Regions from separate parts of the Lawsonibacter asaccharolyticus genome, predicted to be linked through region 1. Evidence: predicted binding sites of a transcription regulator. Region 1 holds the regulator's gene; each other region holds the start of a gene.
What was found. The regulator Rex, encoded in region 1, represses fermentation and respiration genes when NADH is low (regulators of the CRP and FNR family bind a similar motif). The targets are predictions, from matches to a motif close to ATTGTTAANNNNTTAACAAT.
Positions count from the first base shown of each region.

Region 2: the regulator Rex is predicted to act here: its motif matches at 3,761-3,780, upstream of adhE (bifunctional acetaldehyde-CoA/alcohol dehydrogenase).
Region 3: the regulator Rex is predicted to act here: its motif matches at 2,762-2,781, upstream of L9O85_RS04205 (acyl-CoA dehydrogenase).

Region 1 covers NZ_CP091870.1:1,404,138-1,411,458, reverse strand. The annotation lists gene L9O85_RS06680 (hypothetical protein) at 358-507, opposite strand; gene L9O85_RS06675 (S-layer homology domain-containing protein) at 594-1,697, opposite strand; gene L9O85_RS06670 (redox-sensing transcriptional repressor Rex) at 1,694-2,347, opposite strand; gene L9O85_RS06665 (helix-turn-helix domain-containing protein) at 2,544-3,128, shown strand; gene L9O85_RS06660 (alanine/glycine:cation symporter family protein) at 3,202-4,614, opposite strand; gene sigE (RNA polymerase sporulation sigma factor SigE) at 4,776-5,483, opposite strand; gene L9O85_RS06650 (sigma-E processing peptidase SpoIIGA) at 5,512-6,384, opposite strand; gene L9O85_RS06645 (S-layer homology domain-containing protein) at 6,664-7,321, opposite strand, start outside.
Region 2 covers NZ_CP091870.1:594,479-601,799, forward strand. The annotation lists gene L9O85_RS02705 (hypothetical protein) at 1-149, opposite strand, end outside; gene L9O85_RS02710 (hypothetical protein) at 142-585, opposite strand; gene L9O85_RS02715 (hypothetical protein) at 778-987, shown strand; gene L9O85_RS02720 (AAA family ATPase) at 1,178-1,801, opposite strand; gene L9O85_RS02725 (MATE family efflux transporter) at 1,798-3,177, opposite strand; gene adhE (bifunctional acetaldehyde-CoA/alcohol dehydrogenase) at 3,850-6,450, shown strand; gene L9O85_RS02735 (MATE family efflux transporter) at 6,575-7,321, opposite strand, start outside.
Region 3 covers NZ_CP091870.1:910,397-917,717, forward strand. The annotation lists gene acrA (acryloyl-CoA reductase electron transfer subunit beta) at 1-568, opposite strand, end outside; gene acrB (acryloyl-CoA reductase electron transfer subunit gamma) at 589-1,389, opposite strand; gene L9O85_RS04205 (acyl-CoA dehydrogenase) at 1,409-2,551, opposite strand; gene L9O85_RS04210 (3-hydroxybutyryl-CoA dehydrogenase) at 3,341-4,189, opposite strand; gene L9O85_RS04215 (enoyl-CoA hydratase-related protein) at 4,262-5,038, opposite strand; gene L9O85_RS04220 (polysaccharide biosynthesis C-terminal domain-containing protein) at 5,329-6,864, shown strand; gene L9O85_RS04225 (flavin reductase family protein) at 6,907-7,321, opposite strand, start outside.

The DNA of each region.
Region 1 (7,321 bases):
TTTACCGGGCTTGTCCAGCCGCCTTCTCTCCCTCCCCAAAAGCATAAAATAAAATGGAACTTGCCGCGGAACTGTGCCCACGCACAACAAAACCCGACCGGTCTTTTCCGCTTTGAAAAAGGCCCCGTCGGTGTCCGCACGGCTCCGGCCCCCTCCCTTTGGACGGGCCGCTCCGCGCTGCATTACGTGCATTATCATACACCCATCTTCCAAAAAACGCAAGGACAGTTTTTGCCTGGATGGGGATCTTTTTTTCAAAAAGGGGTGTTTTTCCATAGAAAACAGCCCCTTCCGCTCCGGTCCGCCGGACAGAAAGGGCCCGGGGTGCGCAGGCACCCCGGGCCCTGTTCCTCGTGTTCAGCAGCCGCAGCCGTTGTTGCAGCCGTTGTTGTTGCAGCCGCAGCCGCAGTTGTTTCCGCCCCAGCCGCCGCAGCAGCACAGGATGATGATCAACAGAATGATCCACAGGCAGCCTCCGCCGCCCCAGCCGTTATTGCAGCACCCCATAATGAGTACCTCCTAATTTATGAATTGCGAGGCCGGCTCAACGCCGCTCTCAATCCTATCTTATGCGGAGGCACGACAAAGGTGTGTCACAGGTACTTCTCAGCAAAGTTTTGCAGCATGACCGCCACCTGGGCCCGGGTGGCGCTCTCGTCCGGGCTGAGGAGCATCAGGTCCGCGTCCGAGCTGGACAGCAGGCCGGCGCCCACCGCCCAGGCCACCGCCTCGCCGCCCCAGCTGGCCACCGCCGCCGCGTCCTCATAGGGGGTCAGGTCGGCCCGCTCCGTCAGCTCCAGACCCAGGTAGTTGGTCCCGAAGCTGTAAAGCAGGGCCACCGCCTCCCGGCGGGTCACTGCCTGCTCCGGGGAGAAGGTATCCTCCCCCGTCCCCGCCGTCACCCCCTGGTCCGCCGCCCAGCTCACATAGGGGGCGTACCACTGGCCTGCCGGCACATCGGAGAAAACGGCGGTGGAGGCGTCCATCTCCCCCTGGGGCGCACCGGCCATGTTGTAAAACACGGTCACGATCATGGCCCGGTCCATGGAGGCCATGGGAGAAAAGAGTCCGTCCCCGGTTCCGGAAAACAGCTGCTCAAAGTAGACATAATCCACTGCGGAGCTGTACCAGTCAGAGCGGGAGACATCTGTAAAGGGAGCAGCCTTTTCTCCGCTCTCCGTCTTTTCAAAGCTCCCCTGCACCCCCACCTTGGCCAGGCCGGAGTCCACGGTGAAGACGGCGGAGGTGTCCTCCCCCACCAGATAGCGGTGTCCGCTCACCAGGGCGGCTCCGGATGCCACCGTCTGGCCCGCAGTCACGTCGATCACCGCCCCGGTGTGGACAACGGTGCCGGCGCCCGCCGCCAGCTGTACCACCGAACCGGTGGGCAGCTTCAACTGATCCCCCCGGACCATGTCCCGGCTGCGCAGGTCGGCGCTGTAACTTCCGCCGCTCCCCTGCTGCACCCCGTACCCCTGGTTCACCTCGTCCAGCTTCTGGCTGGCCGCCTGATAGGCCTGGATCAGCTTTTCGTCCGCCGCCTTGGTCCCCTGGGCCACCACGGTGGGGATATAGGTGTCATTGAGATAGCTCAGGGAGATCAGGCTGTCCCCTGTGCTCAGGGCCAGCGCCGCCCCGGTCAAGGCCGCGCAGGCCAGCACCGCCGCCGCCGCGCGCACCATATGCTTTCGTTTCATGTCTCCTCCTCACGCTCCTCCCGCTGGGTGATGAGATAGCTCAGCGTCAGCAGGCTGTCAGAAAAATGTACGTTTTCCACCGCCACATCCGGCCGGGAGACGCTGATCTCCCGGTTGGTGAAGTTCCAGATCCCCCGGACTCCCCCGGCCACCAGCCGGTCGGCCACCCCCTGGGCCGCCCTCTGGGGCAGGGTGAGCAGGCCCACGCTGACCTTGTGGGCCGACAGATACTCCTCCAGCTGGTCCACATGGTACACGTTCACTCCGCCGATGGTGGTGCCCACCACGCTCTCGCCCACGTCGAAGGCGGCCAGGAGCTGGAAGCCGTTGCTGGCGAACTTGAAGTTTTCCATCAGGGCCCGGCCCAGGTTGCCTGCCCCCAGTACCACTACGGTGTGACCCTGGCTGATCCCCAGGATCTCCCCGATCTCCTCCCGCAGCAGGTCCACCTTATATCCATAGCCCTGCTGGCCGAACTCACCGAAGCAGAACAGGTCCTGACGGATCTGGGATGCGGTCAGCCCCATGGACTTCCCCAGGGCGCTGGAGGAGATCCGGATCACGCCCTTCCCCTGAAGCTCCAGCAGATGCCGGTAATATCGCGGCAGCCGGCGTATCACCGCCGTGGAAACCTTTGTATTTCTCTTCATCGTGTGATGCTCCATCCTCCGTCGGCGCCCGGGGCGCCTGTCTTTCTTTTCAGTCTACCCCATCCCGGGGCTGTTGTCAATTTCTAAAATCAGGGGCACAGGTCCCCCGCCGCCCGTTCCCTGCCCCGGTCAACGGTCCGTTGATTGCTTTTTTCTCCGTCTTCTGGCATAATGCCGGTTAGAAGGAGGGAGCACGATGGATCAAAAAAAGACCGGTGCGCTGATCCGGGTCCTGCGGCTGGAAAAAGGGCTGACCCAGCAGGGGCTGGCCGAGCTGCTGGGAGTCAGCAACCGGGCCGTCTCCAAGTGGGAGCGCGGACTGGGGTCCCCGGACCTCTCCCTACTGCCCGCCCTGTCCCTCCAGCTGGGCGTGGATCTGGCCGGACTGCTCTCCGGCGGTCTCCCGGAACCCGACAACACAGGAGGAAGCATGAAACACATTCGATTTTTTGTCTGCCCCCAGTGCGGCGATCTCATCACCGCCACCGGGGAGGCCGCCGTCTCCTGCTGCGGGAGGCGGCTGGAGCCCCTGCCCGTCCAGAAGCCGGACGAGGCCCACAGCCTCCAGATCCATCCGGTGGAGGACGAGTGGTTCATCACCTCCGGCCACCCCATGGAGAAAGGGCACTGCCTGTCCTTTTTGGCCCTGGTCACCGGCGAGCGGGCCACCGTGATGAAGTGCTGGCCCGAGTGGGACCTCCAGCAGCGCATCCCCCGCCGGGGACACGGGATGCTCTATTGGCACTGCACGCAGCACGGCCTGTTCCGACAGGTCCTGTGAGCGGCCGAAGGTCTGAAGGAGAACGAGCGCGCGGCGCCCTGATGGGCGCCGCGCGCTCGTTCTCCTCTCTGTCTCAGTTCCAAAAGTCCGTCTTCTCCTTCAGACCGATGGAGGCGGCCCGGAACACCGGGTCCTTCCCCTCCCGCCGCTGGCTGGTGTAGTCCTTCAGGGCGCTGAGAGCGGTCCGGCCCAGCAGGACGATGACCGGCAGATTGATCAGGGCCATGACGCCCATGAGCACGTCCGCCACGTCCCACACCAGGTCGAACTCCATCTGCGCCCCCGCAAAGACCAGCGCCGCGGCGGCCAGACGGAAGACTGTCAGCCCCCTCTTCCCGATCCGCTCCCGGGTGATGTACCGCAGGCATCCCTCGCAGTAGAACAGGTTGCCCAGCAGGGTGGTGAATGCGAAGAGCAGCAGGGCCAGGGTGAGGAAGTAAGGCCCCACGCTGCCGAAGGTGGTGGAGAGGGACTGCTGCACGAAAGCGGCCCCCTTCAGCTGCTCAGAGGGCACGATGCCGGTGCACAGGCACATCATGGCGGTGGCGGTGCACACCAGCAGAGTGTCGATAAAGACGGACAGCATCTGCACCAGGCCCTGCTTGACCGGGTGGGACACGTCCGCCGCCGCCGCGGCGTTGGGGGCGGAGCCCACGCCCGCCTCGTTGGAGTACAGCCCCCGCTTGATGCCCTCCATCAGTGCGGAGCCGGCGAAGCCGCCGAAGATGGCCCGGAAGTCAAAGGCGCCGGCGATGATCCTGCTGAACACCTGGGGCAGCATCTGGAAGTTCAGCGCCATGACCACCAGCGCCATCAGGATGTAGGTCACCCCCATGAAGGGGACCAGCAGGCCGGTGATCCTGACGATCCGCCTGCCCCCGCCCAGGACGCACACCGCCACCAGGACGGCCAGCAGGCCGCCCCCCACCAGGGGGACCAGGCTGGTCTGCGGGTCGCCGTAAAAGCTGTATCCGGACATGCTGTCGATCAGGTTGAAGGAGGCCAGCATGTTGAACCCCCCGGCGTAGGTGGCGATCAGGGCCGCCGCGAAGACCACGCCCAGCCAGCGGCTCTTCAGCGCCGCCTGGATGTAGTAGGAGGGGCCTCCGTAGCTCCCGCCGTTCTTGTCCCGCACCTTGTAGATCTGGGCCAGGGTGCTCTCGATAAAGGCGGACGCCCCGCCCAGCAGGGCGATGATCCACATCCAGAACACCGCGCCGTAGCCGCCGACGGCGATGGCGTTGGCCACTCCCACGATGTTGCCCGTCCCCACCCGGCTGGCGGTGGACACCATCAGGGCCTGGAACGCGGACACCGACTCCCTGGAGGAGCTCTTCTCCCCCACCACCCGGATGGACTCCGCCAAAAGCCGCAGCTGCACCCCCCGGGTGCGGATGGTGAAGTACAGCCCCACCGCCAGCAGCATGATGATGAGCAGATAGCTGTACATGAAATCGCTGATGGTCCCTATCATCTCTCCAAACATCGTCTCTCTCCTTCTTTCTCTCTGTCCGGGCAGAACGGCGCCCCCGTCAGTCATCCATGGCGGGGGCGCTGCTCTGCGCGGAGGAGATTATACCACAAATCCGGGAAGAGTTCCAGACGCCGCCGGACTTTTCTCGCATTTTGTGCAAAAAGCCGGGAGCGTCACATCATGCGGACGATCTCCTTCTTCAGCCGGGCGATGATCCGCTTCTCCAGCCGGGAGATATAGGACTGGGAGATGCCCAGCCGGTCCGCCACCTCCTTCTGGGTCTGCTCTCTGGCCCCGTCCAGTCCGAACCGGAGGGAGATGATGTGCCGCTCCCGGGGCTCCAGCCGGTCCAGGGCCTGGCGGAGCAGCTGCCGGTCCACGTCCGCCTCGATGGGGCGCATCACCAGGTCGTTCTCCGTCCCCAGCACGTCGGACAGGAGCAGCTCGTTGCCGTCCCAGTCGGTGTTCAGCGGCTCGTCCAGGGACAGCTCCGTCTTCTGGGAGGAGGTCTTGCGCAGGTGCATCAGGATCTCGTTTTCGATGCAGCGGCTGGCGTAGGTGGCCAGCTTGATGCTCTTTGCCGGCTGATAGGTCCCCACCGCCTTGATCAGCCCGATGGTCCCGATGGAGATCAGGTCCTCGATGTTGATCCCCGTGTTCTCGAACCGGCGGGCGATGTACACCACCAGACGCAGGTTGTGCTCGATGAGGCGGGCCCGGGCCTCCGGGTCCCCCTGCCCCAGGCGGGCGATCAGTTCCCCCTCCTCCTCCCGGGTCAGGGGGCTGGGCAGGGTGTCGCTCCCACCGATGTACATCACCTTCTCCGGCTGGTACAGCCCCAGCCGGACCAGGAGCCGGGCCGCCCGCTCCCTCACCGCCATCCATAACAGTCTCACAGCAGTTCTCCTTTCAAGTCAGCGCGCCGATAAGCGCGCGGTAGCTCCCTCCGTCCGAGACCGGTGTGGGAGACATGGCCACGAGCAGGGGGCCCAGCTCCTCCCCGCCCACCCTGGCACGGTCCACCCGCACCGCCAGCAGCAGGCCCCGGTCCACCCCTACGGCCCGGTAGGGCAGCAGGCGCAGGCGCCCCCGGAGGGGGCCCTCCCCCAGCCGGGCCAGCCCCCCCGCCGGGTCCCGCAGGTCCTCCGGCCCGGGCCCTGTCCCCGGTGGGAACAGGGGGGACAGGGTCTCCCCCTCCGCCACCATCACCGGCCGCCCGGAGACCGGGTCGGTCAGTGTGTTCCCCGTGTCCACCAGGGCAGTGAGCTCCACCTGCCGCTCCCGGAGGGAGAGACGGGCGGGGAGCAGCTCCCGGGAGGCAGCGGTGTGGCGGCCCGCCCCCCGGAAGATCAGGGTGATGACCGCATAGCACCCCGCTGCCGAGAGCAGGACGATCTTCAGGTCCATGGAGGAGTAGAGCACCCCGCCCCCCAGGCTCAGCCCCCGCCCCCCCAGCAGTCCGATGGCCAGCACGCCTCCGCCGAAGGCGCAGGAGAGCAGAAAAAAGATCACCACCTGGCGCAGCAGGCGGCGGCAGCCGCCGAAGGCGGTGAGCACCATCAGCACCGCCGCCGACAGCCGGCAGAGGGGCCGCCCCAGGAACCCGAAGCCGGGCAGAAAGAGCGCCACCGCATAAAGCCCGCCCAGCAGCGCCCCCAGGGCGAAGCGGAGCCGGCTCAGCCGCTCCCCGGCCAGCCGGGCGGAGCAGAGCAGGAGCAGATAGTCCACAATGGCGTTGAGCAGGAACAAGGTATCCACATAGATCACAGTCAAGCCGGCCATCTCCTCTCCGCGCGGAGCCGGTCCGGCCCCTTTTTGTTCTCCCCGGCCGCCCCCTGGGGCCGGTCCGACAAGCCCTATTATAGAGTCCGTCCATCCAGAAAAAGGTCACAATCGAGATGTCATTTTCAGGAGAAATCCCCCGCCCCTCTAGTACGGGACAGAGGGCCTGCCCGTCTATTGGCCAGACCAGCGGCGGCACCATTCCCTTTTCCTGAATAAAAACAGTGGGACCGGGAGGCCGTGCGGCCTCCCGGTCCCTGTTTTGGACAGAGGGTGTGCTTACTGGGTGGTGATGACCCGGACCTTCTCGCCGTAGGGGTCTACGTAGATAGTCAGGTCGTCGGAGTAGGCGCGGATCTGATACAGCGGGTCATCGCCGGTGAACCAGACCTTGGTCGTGGTGTTGTAGCAGGCCACCTTGTTGGACACCTGGTACACCTTGCCGCCCGCGTTGACGTAGGAGGCGCCGTTGCTGACGAAGAAGTCGCTGCGGGACACGCCCTCCACGGCCTCCAGGGTGACCCGGGAGCGGAGCTTGCCGTCGCCGTCCACCGCGATGCCGCCGGGGACGCCGTTGTCCCCGATGTAGCCCACATTGGAGAAACTGGTGGTGCCCTCCGGGCTCTCGAACCGCAGAGTGCGGACATAGGAGACCTTGCCGGACTCATCTCCTTCGACCTCTCTGGTGTCGGAGAAGAACAGGCCGTACTGATAGGCGTCGCCGGTGGCGCCCTCCAGGATGATGAAGTCCACCATGTCGGAGGAGTTCAGGTGATAGGTGGCGATCTTGTCGCCGGGGATGGAGTGGGCCTGGATGTCAGCCAGCTCCAGCTGGACCACCGTGCTGCCGCTGACCCGCTCGAAGACGTGGACGCCGGCGGTGACGGGATAGCTGCCCAGTGTCATTTTCTGGAGGTCGAAGACGCCGCCCACAGAG
Region 2 (7,321 bases), 810 kb from region 1:
CGGGGGCGCCAGGTGGGGATGGCCTGCTCCTCCGCGATCAGGGCGGTGCCGTCGGCCTCGCCGGACACAGACCGCCCTGCCAGGGCCAGGGCGTCTGCCCCGCCCCGGTGTTCCAGCTCCTCCAGGGCCAGGGTCACGATGTCAGCCACAGAGCTCCACCCCCTTCTGATAGGCATCCTCCAGCTCTGAGCGCAACTGGGCGGCGCTGCCTGCCTGCTCAAGCGCCGCGATCATCGACTCCTGCTCTTGGAGGAGCGCCTGCTTCTCCTGAAGAGTATCCTCCAGCTCCCCCAACTGGGCCTGGAAGCCGGCCACATCCCCCAGATACTGCTCCGCTGTCTGGAGAAGCACCGTGTAGCTGCGGGTAGCGTGGGCGTACCGGATGTCCCGGACCTGAAAGCCATACCCTGCGGGCAGCGGGCTTTCCCCCACAACGGCGGGGCGGGACCAGTCGATCTGCTCGATACGGGCCAGCTCCGCCATCTCCCGCTCAAAGACGGCCAGATAGGTCCCGTTGGCGCTTCCCCGCAGGATCAGCCCGCAGGGAACGCCGTCCACCTGGATCTTGTTTGGATACAAGCTCATTGTGTTCTCTCCTCTCTGAACTGTTGTGCCGCCATGCGGCCGGGAATATCCCCCTAAGTGTGGCGGGACGGCCCTCTCAGTTGCCCGGTGCCGTACACCTTGCCCCAGGATCTCCTGGCGGGCCCCGGGAGGCACACCCGTCCGGCTCCGGCATATAATGGGGGTGCATCCACTTGATGTGAGGTGATCCTTTTGACAACGATGCAAGCCACCGTCCTCCAGGTGGGGAACGGTCAGCTCCTGGTCCAAGACCAGAGCACATCCCAGCAGGTCCTTGTGAATACGTCCATCGCGGGCTGTTTTGCCGTAGGCAATCAGGTGTTCATCACCTATAACGGTGTGATGACCGCCAGTATCCCGCCCCAGATCAGCGCGATGAGCATCTGCCTGATCCGCAGCTGACGCGGTGATGGGAAAAGCGCCCCGGACGCCTGAAAAGGCGTCCGGGGCGCTCAGCTTGTGGAAAAAGACTCGCGTAGTTCGCGCCCGCAGGCGCGAATCAAGTTCTGACCTGTTTTCCCCGGCGGCATGTGCGTCAGGGGAAACACTTGCAGCCTGAGACTTTTTCGACAGTCTCTTTTTCGGCCGCGGGTCAGGGGGTCCCCTGCTGGGAGAACCAGGAGCGGGCATACTCCGCCACCAGGGGGGCCAGCGTCTTCAGGGACAGGCCGGTGGTGTTCACGCACAGGTGATACCCCTCCCGGCTCCCCCAGGGCAGGTCGGAGAGCATGGCGTGGTGCCGGGCCCGGTGCTGGTCCACCTGCCGGAGCTTCCGCTCCAGCTCTCGGGGAGTGAAACGCTCGTCGTCGGAGCTGCGCTCCCGGCACCGCCGGAGCCTGGACTCCAAATCGGCGTAGACGAACAGCTTCAGGGGGCGGTGCTCCGCCAGGATCAGGTCCGCGTTGCGGCCCACAATGATGCAGTCCCCGTGGGCGGCCAGGGCCCGGAGGACGCGGCGCTGCTCCTGAAGCAGCTGCCGGGAGTCATGGGGCATGGAGGGGAGATAGGCAAAGGTGCGGCCGATGGTCAGTGGGACGCCGCGAAAGTGGCCCTGCTCCAGCGCATCCTCCACATAGCCCTCGTCCAGTGCATTCCTCCGGGCAACGGCGGAGATGATCTCGCGGTCGTAGTAGGGCCAGCCCAGGCAGTCGGACAGCCGCTTGCCCAGCTCCCGGCCGCCGCTGCCGAACTCCCGGCTGACGGTAATGATCTTCATGGATCGGCACTTCCTTTCAAAGAGGCATGGCTCTGTCCAGCGGAGCGGCGCTCCAGAAAGAGGAACATGGACAGACAGAGCAGGATCTGGACCACAGAGGAGGCAGGAGTGCTCAGACCGATCTGGAAGAGGGTGGCCCCCGCCGTGCGGCTCATGAGATAGGCTACAGGGATGCGGACGAAGAAGGCACCTATGATACCCTGGATCATGACGAACAGGGTCTTTTCACAGCCATTGTAGTAGCCGGTGAAGCAGAAGAGAAAGGGAGTGAGCATGCAGTCGATGGCATAGGCCTTCAGATAGCTGTGGGAGGCCGCCACGACCTCCGGGTCGGGGGAGAAGATGGCGGAGAGAAGGTCACCGTGGAAGAAGGTGAGCAGGGCCATCACCAGGCCGGCCGCCACAGAGGTGAGGATGCCATACTTCAGGGCCTTTTTCGCCCGGATCGGGTTGCCCGCCCCCATGTTCTGGGCCACAAAGGAGGACATGGACTGCATATAGGCGGAGGGGACCAGCATAATGAAGACGCACACCTTTTCCGCCACCCCCACGCCGGCGGAGGCCGCCACGCCGAAGGAGTTGACGATGGCCTGGATGAGCAGGAAGGAGGTCCCCACCAGCAGCTCCTGGAGGGCCACCGGCGTGCCCAGCCGCAGCTCAGCGCCGATAATGTCCCGGTGGAAGCGCAGGTGTCGCCGGGAGAAAGCGAAGGGCAGAGACCGGCGGCGCAGGCGGATCAGGAACAGGGAGACAAGCACGCTGACGGTCTGGGCGGCCACGGTGGCCAGGGCGGCCCCGGCGGCCCCCATGTGGAACCCGGCCACCAGGAGCAGGTCCCCGAAGATATTGATGACGCAGGCGATGGCAACGGTGAGCAGAGGGGTCCTGGAGTCGCCGATCCCCCGGAAAATGGAGCCCAGGACGTTGTAGGCCACAATAAAGAGGGAGCCGGCCCCGCAGAGGCGGATGTACAGCACCGTCTGATGGAACGCGTGCTCAGGCGCGTGCATGAGCCGGGCCAGTACCTCGGCTCCACCCACCAGGACGGCAGTGAGCAGGACAGCGAAGCAGGCGAACAGGCAGATGCCGCCGCCGATGGCGCGGCCCGCATCCTCCGGCTCCCGCCGGCCGATCCGCTCCCCCACCAGAATGGTGATCCCCATGGACAGGCCGGTGACAACCATGGTGACAGTCTGGAGCAGCATGCTGCCGGTGGCTACGCCGGAGACGTCCGCCGTCTGGGCAAACTGGCCCACCACCAGCAGGTCCACGCCGCCGTAGAGCGCCTGCAGGAACAGTGTGAAGAGAACCGGAACGGCAAAACGGATCAGAGAGCTGAAGATGTTCCCCTCCGTCAAGCTGCGCGGTCGTCCCATTTTATCATTCCTCCTGAGTATTTTGTCGCGGCCCGAAGAAAGGCTGTGCCCCGGCAGTCCGGGTGGTCCGCGCTATAACAAAAGCCGGATAAGTTCAGCAGACATCTCAGTCTGCCGCCTTATCCGGCTCATCATTTCCAGCGAATGACTTGCCCTCCGAGCGAGCGGCATTTATTTTATAACAGGTTCCGAGGAAATGTCAAGGGCGAAAATGATGCAGTTTCCGGCCCCGGGCCAAGCGCCCCCAGATCGAGGGAGCGCCCGGCGGTCTTCCGGGGGCCTGCGCAGGGGAGCATATCATGCGCTTATTATACTGGGGGGCGGCTCACTGGGGAGACCGGCCTCTGCATGGTGCGTAGCCTTCCGTTCACCGTGCGGCGGGGGACACGTCCGTTCTGCTGACCTGACTGGATGGAAGGGGGCCCCTGCGGCGGCACGGTACACCAGAGGTTTTTTAGATCTTTCCGGAAATAAGAAGACATGCGGAAACGGGTCATCAGAGCGGAGCTCTCCATTTTGGGCGATTTTCACAAAAAAAGAGAAAAGATATCATGGAAATCTCCTCTTTACAAATGACAAAATGTTTGTTAAAATATTGACAATAGAATCGTTAAAAAATTAACGATTCTGAGGGGCGGGCCACCGCTCCATTTGGAAAGGAGATACAGCGATATGGCAAAGAAAGCCCAGTATTCTGTGGTAGACAGCAAAGAGAGCTTCGAGGCACTGTTGACCCGGGTCCGTCAGGCCCAGCAGGAGTTTGCCCGCTATTCCCAGGAACGGGTGGACGCCATTTTCAAGGCCGCTGCCATGGCGGCCAACCAGGCCCGCATCCCTCTGGCCAAGGAGGCTGTGGCGGAGACCGGCATGGGGGTCGTAGAGGACAAGGTCATCAAGAACCACTACGCCTCAGAATATATCTATAATACCTATAAGAACGTGAAGACCTGCGGCGTGGTGGAGGAGGACCCCGCCTTTGGCGTGAAGAAGCTCCTGGAGCCTGTGGGGGTGATCGGTGCGGTGATCCCCACCACCAACCCCACCTCCACCGCCATCTTTAAGGTGCTGCTGGCCCTGAAGACCCGCAACGGCATCATCATCAGCCCCCACCCCCGGGCCAAGGGATGCACTGTCTCCGCCGCCAGGCTGGTGCTGGAGGCGGCGGTGGCCGCCGGCGCGCCGGAGGGCATCGTGGGATGGATCGACGTGCCCAGCCTGGAGCTCACCGGCCTGCTGATGGCGGAGGTGGACCTGATCCTGGCCACCGGCGGACCAGGCATGGTGAAGGCGGCCTATTCTTCCGGCAAGCCCGCCGTGGGCGTGGGCGCTGGCAACGTCCCTGCCATCATCGACAGCTCCTCCGATGTGGCCCTGGCGGTCAGCTCGGTGATCCACTCCAAGACTTTTGACAACGGCATGGTGTGCGCCTCGGAGCAGAGCGTCATCGTCCTGGACCCCATCTACGACCAGGTGAAGGCGGAGTTTGCCGCCCGGGGCTGCTACTTCCTGAAAGGAGAGGAGACGGACAGGGTCCGAAAGACCATCCTCATCGACGGCTCCCTGAACAATCAGATCGTGGGCCAGAGCGCCCACCGCATCGGCGAACTGGCCGGCATTCAGACGCCTGAGACCGCCAAGATCCTCATCGGCGAGGTGGACAGCGTGGAGCCCTCTGAGGAGTTCGCTCACGAGAAGCTCTCCCCCGTGCTGGCCATGTACCGGGCCAAGGACTTTGACGACGCGCTGGACAAGGCCGACCGCCTGGTGGCCGACGGTGGCTACGGCCACACTGCCTCCATCTACCTCAATGCGGTGACTCAGCGGGAGAAGCTGGACCGCTTCGCCCAGCGGATGAAGACCTGCCGCATCCTGGTGAACACCCCCTCCTCCCAGGGAGGCATCGGCGACCTGTACAACTTCAAGCTGGCCCCATCCCTGACTCTGGGCTGCGGCTCCTGGGGCGGCAACTCCGTGTCGGAGAACGTGGGCGTCAAGCATCTGCTGAATATCAAGACCGTGGCGGAGAGGAGAGAGAACATGCTCTGGTTCCGGGCACCTCAGAAGGTGTATTTCAAGAAGGGCTGCCTGCCCGTGGCCCTGCGGGAGGTGATGGACAAGAAGAGGGCGTTCATTGTCACCGACCAGTTCCTGTACGCAAACGGTTACGCTAAGCCGGTCACTGACCAGCTGGACCAGATGGGCATCGCCTATGACGTGTTCTATGACGTGGCTCCCGACCCCACCCTGGCCTGTGCCAAGACGGGCGCGGAGCGGATGCGGGCCTTCGGACCTGACTGCATCATCGCCATCGGCGGCGGCTCTGCCATGGACGCGGGCAAGATCATGTGGGTGATGTACGAGCACCCCGAGGCCGATTTCATGGACATGGCCATGCGATTCATGGACATCCGCAAGCGGGTGTACACTTTCCCCAAGATGGGGGAGAAGGCCGCCTTCATCGCCGTCCCCACCTCCGCCGGTACCGGCTCTGAGGTGACCCCCTTTGCCGTCATCACCGACGAGCGCTCCGGGGTGAAGTACCCCCTGGCGGACTATGAGCTGATGCCCACCATGGCCATCGTGGACGCGGACATGATGATGAACGCCCCCAAGGGGCTCACCGCCGCTTCGGGCATCGACGCTGTCACCCACGCCCTGGAGGCCTACGCCTCTATGATGGCCACCGACTACACCGACGGCATCGCCCTGCGGGCCCTCCAGATGATCTTCACTTACCTGCCCCGGGCCTATGACAACGGCCCCAGCGACCCGGAGGCCCGGGAGAAGATGGCCAATGCCGCCACGATGGCGGGCATGGCCTTCGCCAATGCCTTTCTGGGAGTGTGCCACTCCATGGCCCACAAGCTGGGTGCCTTCCACCACCTGCCCCACGGAGTGGCCAACGCCCTGATGATCTGCCACGTGCTCCGGTTCAACGCCGCTCAGGTCCCGGCCAAGATGGGCACCTTCCCCCAGTATGACCACCCCCACACCCTGGAGCGCTATGCCCAGGTGGCGGACGCCCTGGGCATCCGGGGCGGGAACGACCAGGAGAAGCTGGATAACCTGTGTGCCGCCATCGAGGAGCTGAAGGCGCGGGTGGGCATCAAGGCCACCATCCGGGACTACGGCGTGGACGAGACGTATTTCCTGGACCACCTGGATGAGATGGTGGAGCAGGCATTCGACGACCAGTGTACCGGAGCCAACCCCCGCTACCCCCTGATGAGTGAGATCAAGGAGATGTACCTGAAGGCCTATTACGGAGAATAAGAAGACAGAAAGGCCGCCCGGCGTGAGCCGGGCGGCCTTTCTGTCCAAAAAGCGGAGAAGCCACGTTCCTGAAAAAGGCACAGTCCAGGAGGCCGCTTCCCCCTTTGGTACTGTGCCGGAGGGATCAGCGGTTCCGGGTGCGCCAATACATGAGGGAGTGGAAGCTCACCACCAGCACCCAGCCCAGGCCGGTGGCCAGGGCCACGCCGGACAGGCCCATGGGGCGTATCAGGGCGTAGGAGAGGATGACCCGGGCGGAGATCTGGATGATAGTGCCGTAGACGGGGACGGTCACCTGTCCCCGGCCCCGGAAGTAGCCCACGAAGGTGTTTCCCAGGAAGCAGAGGATGTAAAAGCACCCCACCATCCGCAGGTAAGCCACACCATTGGTCTGGGTGAAGGAGGAGGTCTCCCCCGCCAGCAGGGCGATGGCGGCGGGGGCGGCAGCGTACAGCAGCACAGACATCACTGCGCCCAGGGCCAGCATCATGAGAAAGCTGGTACGGAACCCCTCCCGCACCCGCCGCTCCTCCCCGGCTCCGGTATTCTGGGCGGTGAAGACAGAGACGGCCTGGGCCCCGCTGTCCCCGAAGGAGTTGGCGAAGCCCTCGATGCGGGTAGTGGCGGTGTAGGCGGAGATCATGGGGGTCCCCATGGAGTTCACCGCCCCCTGGACCAGCAGCTTGCCGATGTAGAGGCTGGACTGGTGCAGGGCGGACACCGCCCCATAGCTCACCGTCCGGCGGAGCAGGCCCCGGTCCAGCCGCCGGTCCTCCCGGCGGAACAGGAGCTGGGGATAGCGCCGGGCCAGATAGAGCAGGCACAGCGCCACGGAGAGCAGCTGGGCCAGCACCGTGGCCCAGGCCGCCCC
Region 3 (7,321 bases), 490 kb from region 1:
TGCAGGGACGGAAGCGGGGGCAGATGATGGTCGCCATCAGATGGCCGCCGAAAGCGGGACGGGTCATCTTCAGGTTGGTGTCTTCCATGTCAAACTTGATTTTGTCCACGTCCAAGGTGGAGCTGTTGCGCAGGAAGTCCACATAGGTGTCCATGTCGATGTCCAGGTGGGTGCAGTCGGCGGTCAGACCGGTGTGCAGGCGGGCCGCGCAGCGGGGACCCAGGTCACGGCCGATGTTGGTGGCGCCGATCAGCAGCACCTCGGGCTTGAACTCCTCCACCACGTCGCAGATGACCTTGGTGTAGGCGTCGGTGGTGTACTCCTTCAGCAGGGGGTGGTCACAGACATACACGCCGTCAGCGCCGTAGCCGCCCAGCTCCTTGGCGATGCCCTCGATGCCGTCGCCCAGCAGCAGACCGTACAGCTTGGTGCCGCGCTCGTCGGCCAGCTTGCGGCCCTCGGAGATCAGCTCGTAGGAGGTGGACATCATCTTGCCCTGGCGCTGCTCGCAGAAGACCCATACGCCGCCAGTGAAGGCAGCGATATCAGCACTATTAAAAGTAGACATATTCTTCATTCTCCCTTCTATCAGATGATATGCTTGGTGGCCAGAATGCCGGCCAGCTTATCGCAGGTGGCCTTGTCGGCGCCTTCCAGCATCATGCCGGCACCCTTCTGGGGAGGAGTGAAGGACTTGAAGATGTTCGTGGGGGAGCCCTTCAGGCCGATGGTGGTGGGGTCGATGAGGGGATCATCCTTCAGGGTCTCATAGCCAAAGACCTCATAGGGCTTGCTGTAGCACTCAAAGATGCCGGGCACGCTCATGTAGCGGGGGGTGTTCAGCTCCTTGATGCAGGTGATCAGGCAGGGGGTGTTGACCTTGATGGTCATGTAGCCGTCCTCCAGCATCCGCTTGATGGTGAGGGTCTCGCCCTCCTTCTGGATGTCGGCGGCGTAGGAGACCTGGGGGATGCCCAGCTTCTCGGCAATCTGGGGACCGACCTGAGCGGTGTCGCCGTCGATGGCCTGACGGCCGCAGAAGACCACGTCGTCGTCCTCCAGGCCGATCTTCTTGATGGCAGCGGCCAGGATCTGGGAGGTGGCGTAGGTATCGGAACCGCCGAACTCGCGGGCGGAGACCAGTACCGCGCGGTCAGCGCCACGGGCCAGGATCTCACGCAGCATGCCCTCTGCGGGAGGGGGGCCCATGGAGATCACGACCACTTCAGCGCCGGTCTGATCCTTCAGAGCCAGAGCGGCCTCAACGGCGTTCAGGTCGTCGGGGTTGGTGATGGTGGCCATGGAGGCACGATTCAGGGTACCATCGGGATTGACCGCCACCTTACCGGAGGTGTCGGGGACCTGCTTGACACAAACAATGATTTTCATTTCGAAACTGCCTCCTATCTTATTTCACGCCCAGGTGATTGGCAATGACCATCCGCTGGACCTCGGAAGTGCCCTCATAGATCTCGGTGATCTTGGCATCGCGCATCATGCGCTCCACGGGGTACTCACGGGTGTAGCCGTAGCCGCCGAACAGCTGGACGGCGCGGCGGGTCACATCGCTGGCAGCCTCGGCGGCGAACAGCTTGGCCATGGCTGCGTCCATGGAGTAGGGCTCGTGGTTCTGCTTCTTCATGGCAGCGGAGTAGACCAGATACTGGGCGGCCTGCATGCGGGTGTGCATGTCAGCCAGCTGGAACTGGGTGTTCTGGAACTGGGAGATGCGGCGGCCGAACTGGACGCGCTCCTTGGTGTACTTGACGGCCTCATCCACGGCGCCCTCGCCCAGGCCAAGGGCCTGCGCAGCGATGCCGATGCGGCCGCCGTCCAGGGTCATCATGGCGATCTTAAAGCCCTGGCCCTCCTTGCCCAGAAGGTTCTCCTTGGGAACGATGCAGTCCTCAAAGATCAGGTCGCAGGTGGAGGAGCCGCGGATGCCCATCTTCTTCTCGTGCTTGCCGGTGGAGAAGCCGGGGAAATCCTTCTCCACGATGAAAGCGGAGATGCCGTGGTTGCCCTTGCTCTTGTCGGTCATGGCAAAGACCACGAAGGTATCGGCCACGTTGCCGTTGGTGATGAAGCACTTGGAGCCGTTCAGGACGTAGTGGTCGCCCTCCAGCACGGCCATGGTCTGCTGGCCGGAGGCGTCGGTGCCGGCATTGGGCTCAGTCAGGCCGAAGGCACCGATCTTCTTGCCGGAGAGCAGGTCAGGCAGATACTTCATCTTCTGCTCCTCGGTGCCGTGCTCAAAGATGGGGGCGCAGCACAGGGAGGTGTGGGCGGACACGATGACGGCGGTGGTGCCGCACACCTTGGCCAACTCCTCCACACACATGGCATAGGACAGCACATCGCCGCCGGCGCCGCCATACTGCTTGGGGAAGTAGATGCCCATCATGCCCAGCTTGGCCATCTTCTCCACGGTCTCCATGGGGAAGCGCTCCTCCTCGTCCAACTCCTCGGCGAGGGGCTTGACCTCAGTTTCCGCGAATTCGCGGTACATCTTGCGGATCATCTCTTGCTCTTTCGACAGATGAAAATCCATTTTTTCGTCCTCCTAATTTTATTTACTTGGAACAATCATGGAAGCCCTGTTCCGACTGCGCTGCCCGGCAGCCACCGTGCGCGATGTCCCGGAGCAGCAGGGCCGGACCACCTAGACAGGACATGCAAGCAAGACGGTGATCTGAGGTCCGCCGTTTTTTCCTCAGATCTCCGCCTCCCATGGGGGCTCAGCCGGGGCGCTCCGCCTTCTTTCGTTAGATTTTTAACAAAAGAAGACCAGAAAAAGCGCAACGACGGATAGGGACCCGTTGTTGCGGCGCCAATCAGGCTGCGATAGATAACTTCCTGTCCCTCAAATTATATCGTTTTTCCCATATGGGCGCAAGAAAAACAAATACGGTAAAATGTACAGTTTTTGCGACAAAATTTTGGTCAAAATGATGATATTTGCGGATATTGCTTGAAAGTATGCTTTTCTTGACCTTCAAAAAAGAAAAAAATAAAAAGGATAAGAAAGAATTATTAATTTGAACAAGAAAGAAGGGATTCCAATACAGAAGTGGTAAAGTTTTTAATTTTGCAAATCGATACGTGACATATATCTCCATTGCCCTGGGCCTTGTGTGCCTGGGGGTCTCCTCAACGCCGATGGGGAGCCAGTATGACAGCCTGAGAGGGGCCCGGTGGACCAGCTCCTGATGCTGGCCGGGATGGCGCTGCTGGACGCCTCGTGGAGGCTGGAGCACAGCGGGTACAAGAAGAACAAAGGAAAATAGAAAAACGCCGGGGAGGAAAGCTTTCCTTCCCGACGTTTTTGTCAGCAGGCCGCTTACTTGGAGTAATCGTAGAAACCCTTGCCGGTCTTACGGCCCAGCAGGCCTCCACGGACCATCTTCCGCAGCAGCAGGGCGGCACGGTACTTGGGGTCGTGGGTCTCGGCATACAGGGTATCCATGATGGCCAGGCAGACGTCCAGGCCCACCAGGTCGCCCAGGGCCAGGGGGCCCATGGGGTGGTTGGCACCCAGCTTCATGGCAGTGTCGATACCCTCGGGGGTAGCCACGCCGGTCTCCACCAGACCGATGGCCTCGTTGATCATGGGGATCAGGATCTTGTTGACCACGAAGCCGGGGGCTTCAGCTACCTCCACGGCCTCCTTGCCGATGTCGGCGGACAGCTGGCAGATGGCGTCATAGGTCTCCTGGGAGGTGTGGACGCCCCGGATGACCTCCACCAGCTTCATCACAGTGGCGGGATTGAAGAAGTGCATCCCGATGAAGCGGTCGGCCCGCTGGGTGGCGGCGGCGATGGCGGTGATGGAGATGGAGGAGGTGTTGGTGGCAAAGATGGTGTCTGCCTTGCAGATGCCGTCCAGCTCCTGGAACAGGCTCTTCTTCACGTCCAGGTTCTCCACGATGGCCTCCAGCACCAGGTCGGCGTCAGCTGCGGCGGCCAGGTCAGTGGTGAAGGTCATGTTGCCCAGGATCTCGGCCCTCTTGGCCTCGTCCATCTTGCCTCTGGCCACCAGCTTATCCAGCGCGGCCACCAGCCGGCTGTGAGACTTCTCCGCCAGCTCATCGCTGATCTCCCGGACCACGACGGCATGGCCGCTGCGAGCAAAGGTGTGGGCGATGTCCAGGCCCATGGTGCCGCCGCCTACAACTACGATTTTTTTCATGACATCTCGATCTCCTTGTCTTTCAGAAGTGATATTGGGAAAGCGCCCTGCCGCTGGGGCGGCGGAACGGATTCAGCGGTTTTTGAAGGTGATGATCTTCTCCTTGTTCAGGAAGGCGTGCATGGCGTCCTTCTGGTCCTCAGTGGAAAAGCACAGGCCGAAGGCCTCTGACTCAAAGGCGATGGCGGAGTTGATGTCGATCTGTTTGCCGATGCGGATGGCCTGCTTGGCCTGGCGGACTGCCACCTGGGGGCGGGAGGCGATCAGGTCGGCCAGCTCCAGAGCCTTGTCCAGCATCACGTCGGCAGGGTAGACATGCTTGACCAAACCGATCTGAAGGGCCTCTTGGGCGTCGATGGTGCGGCTGGTGAGCACCAGCTCCATGGCGGTGGACATGCCTACGATGCGCTGAAGGCGCTGGGTGCCGCCGAAACCGGGAGTGATGCCCAGCCCAACCTCAGGCATGCCGAAGGTTGCCTTTTCACTGGCTACCCGAATGTCGCAGGACATGGCCAGCTCACAGCCGCCGCCCAGGGCGAAGCCGTTGACTGCGGCGATCACCGGGCTGGGGAAGCGGGTGATGTGCATCATGGTATTGTTTCCATGATGGCTGAAGCGCTTGGCGTCGTCGGCGGTATAGTTGACCATCTCGCCGATGTCGGCACCGGCCACGAAGGAGCGTCCGGCGCCGGTGATAACGATGACGTGGACATCCTCCTGGGATTCTGCGCGCAGCAGGATATCGTCCAGCTGTTCGATGACCTCCAGGTTCAGGGCGTTCAGGACTTCCGGGCGGTTGATGGTGATGAGGCCCACGTGGCCGCGTTGCTCAAATTCTACAAAAGCCATAGGGGTATCCTCCTTTTTACAGTGTCTCATTCTTCTTCCAGAAAATCACGGGGATAAAGGGGGCGGGATCTCTTTCTTAATCGTACTATAAACGATTTCCCGGGCGGAAGCAAGGCGTCTGGTGACAAAGGTAAAGATACGCCAGTTTTTGGTCAATTCAGGCATGATTCTCCCCTGGAACGAGAGAAATATGTGAAAAAGATAACGAATTTCTTGCAGGAATGGCGGGGCGGCGGCGTGAATACAGTGAAGGGAGGACCGCCCGCTGGGGCGGGGAGGAGGGACTGGATTTGCTGCGTCACGATGAATGGTCCGCTGGAAGCAGCGCCCTGTTTCTGACCGCCTTGGCGGCGGTATCACAGGGGCTGTCGTTCTGTTACCGGGTGGCCCTGTCCCGGCTGGTGGGGGCGGAGGTGATGGGGCTGTATCAGCTGCTGATGCCGGTGTGCTCGGTACTGCTGTCCCTCACCGCTGTGGGGCTGACCGCAGCCATGTCCAACCTCAGCTCCCAGTATCTGGCCCTGGGAAACGGAAAGGGAGTGGCGCAGACCAGGCGGATGTGCCTCACTGCCCTGGGAGTGGGGCTCCTGCCGGTATCGGCGGCAGTGGTGGCCTTCTATGACCCCATCTCGGTCTATCTGCTGGGGGATGCCCGGACCCAGCTGGGGCTGATCCTGCTGCTGCCCTGCGTGGCTCTCACCGGGGTGGAGAACATCCACAAGCACTTTTTCTATGGGACCGGAGTGGTCCGCCCGCCTGCTGTCGTGGAGCTGATGGAGCAGTTCATCCGGGCGGCGGCGGTGCTGGGGCTGCTGGTGCTGTTTCTGCCCCAGAACCCAGAGCGGACGGTGGGGCTGATCGTCACCGGCATGGTGATTTGTGAGATATTTTCCGCCGTGGCGCTGACAGTGCTCTACCGCCGGCGGATGGCGCGGATCGGCCGGACGGGGCCGGGGGAGCGGGGCGGGACTCTGGCCCGGCGGGTGACCTCCATCGCCGTCCCTGTGGGGGCCACCGCCCTGCTGGGTAATCTGATGTCGGCGGTGAACGCCGCCCTTATCCCACAGAAGCTTGTGGAGAGCGGCATGGACCGGGCGGCGGCCATGTCGGAGTTCGGCGTGGTGTGCGGGATGACCCTGCCCATGCTGGCCCTGCCCACTGTCTTTCTGGGGGCGCTGAATCTGGTGCTGGTCCCCAGGCTGGCCTACTCCACGGCACTGAACCGCCCGGAAGAGGTGAGGCGGCGGGCCGGGCGGGCCATGCTGGCGGTGTCGGTGCTCATTCTTCCCTCCATGGCGCTGATGGTGGTGCTTGGGCCGGACCTGGCCCGGATGATGTTCGGCCAGCCCTCGGCGGGGGAACACCTGCTCCCCCTGGCGGCGGCCATGGCGCTGAGCTGCTACCAGTCCACCCTTGGGGGCGTGCTCAACGGCGTGGGACGGCCGGGGAGCCACGCCATGGCGGACCTGATCTGTGACGGCATACAGCTGGCCTTCACCTTCACCGTGGGCCTCCCGGGGGTGGGCATCCGCGGCTTCGTGGCGGGGACTCTGGTCTCAGCAGCGGCGGGGGCCCTGCTCAACGGCTGGCTGGTGGTGCGTTACACCGGGCTGCGGCCCAGCCTGTTCCGGTGGGTCACCGCGCCGGGGCTGGCCGCACTGCTGGCGGCCCTGACCTCCAACCTCCTCTTTCGGTGGCTGAAGGACAGCGGCGTCTCCCTGCTGGCAGGCGGGGCGGCCAGCCTACTCTTCGGCGGAGTGCTGTATCTGGCCGCCCTGAGCGCCCAGGGAGTCTATCTCAGCCAGGTGTTCCGGCTGCGGAAATAGGGCGGCCGCTCCAGAAAGGGCCCCAAACCCCTCCCGGAGAGCTCACTTTAGCCTTTTTCCATCCTGGAAAGCGCGGCCCACCTTCTCTCCCAGGGCCAGATAGTCGTGATTGACCGGGTCGAAGGAGATGGGGCGCAGCTTGGCGGGATCGATCTTCCCATCTTCCCCCAGGATGTACTCCTCGGCGCTGACGTTGATGATCTCCCCCAGGAGCAGCTCCGTCTCCTCGTCAAAGCTGAGGAACTGGCACTCCAGCGCCATTGGCAGTTCGTCAATGAGGGGGGCGTCCACAAATTGGCTTCTGGTGGTGTGGAGGCCGGCTCGGGCCAGCTTGTCAGGCACCTGGTTGGCGGACACGATACCCACATAGTCACACTCCACCACATGGTCCTCGTCCGCCATGCTTACAGTGAAAGCCTTTCGGGACAGAATGTTCTGTACGGTCTTGTGTCCCGCG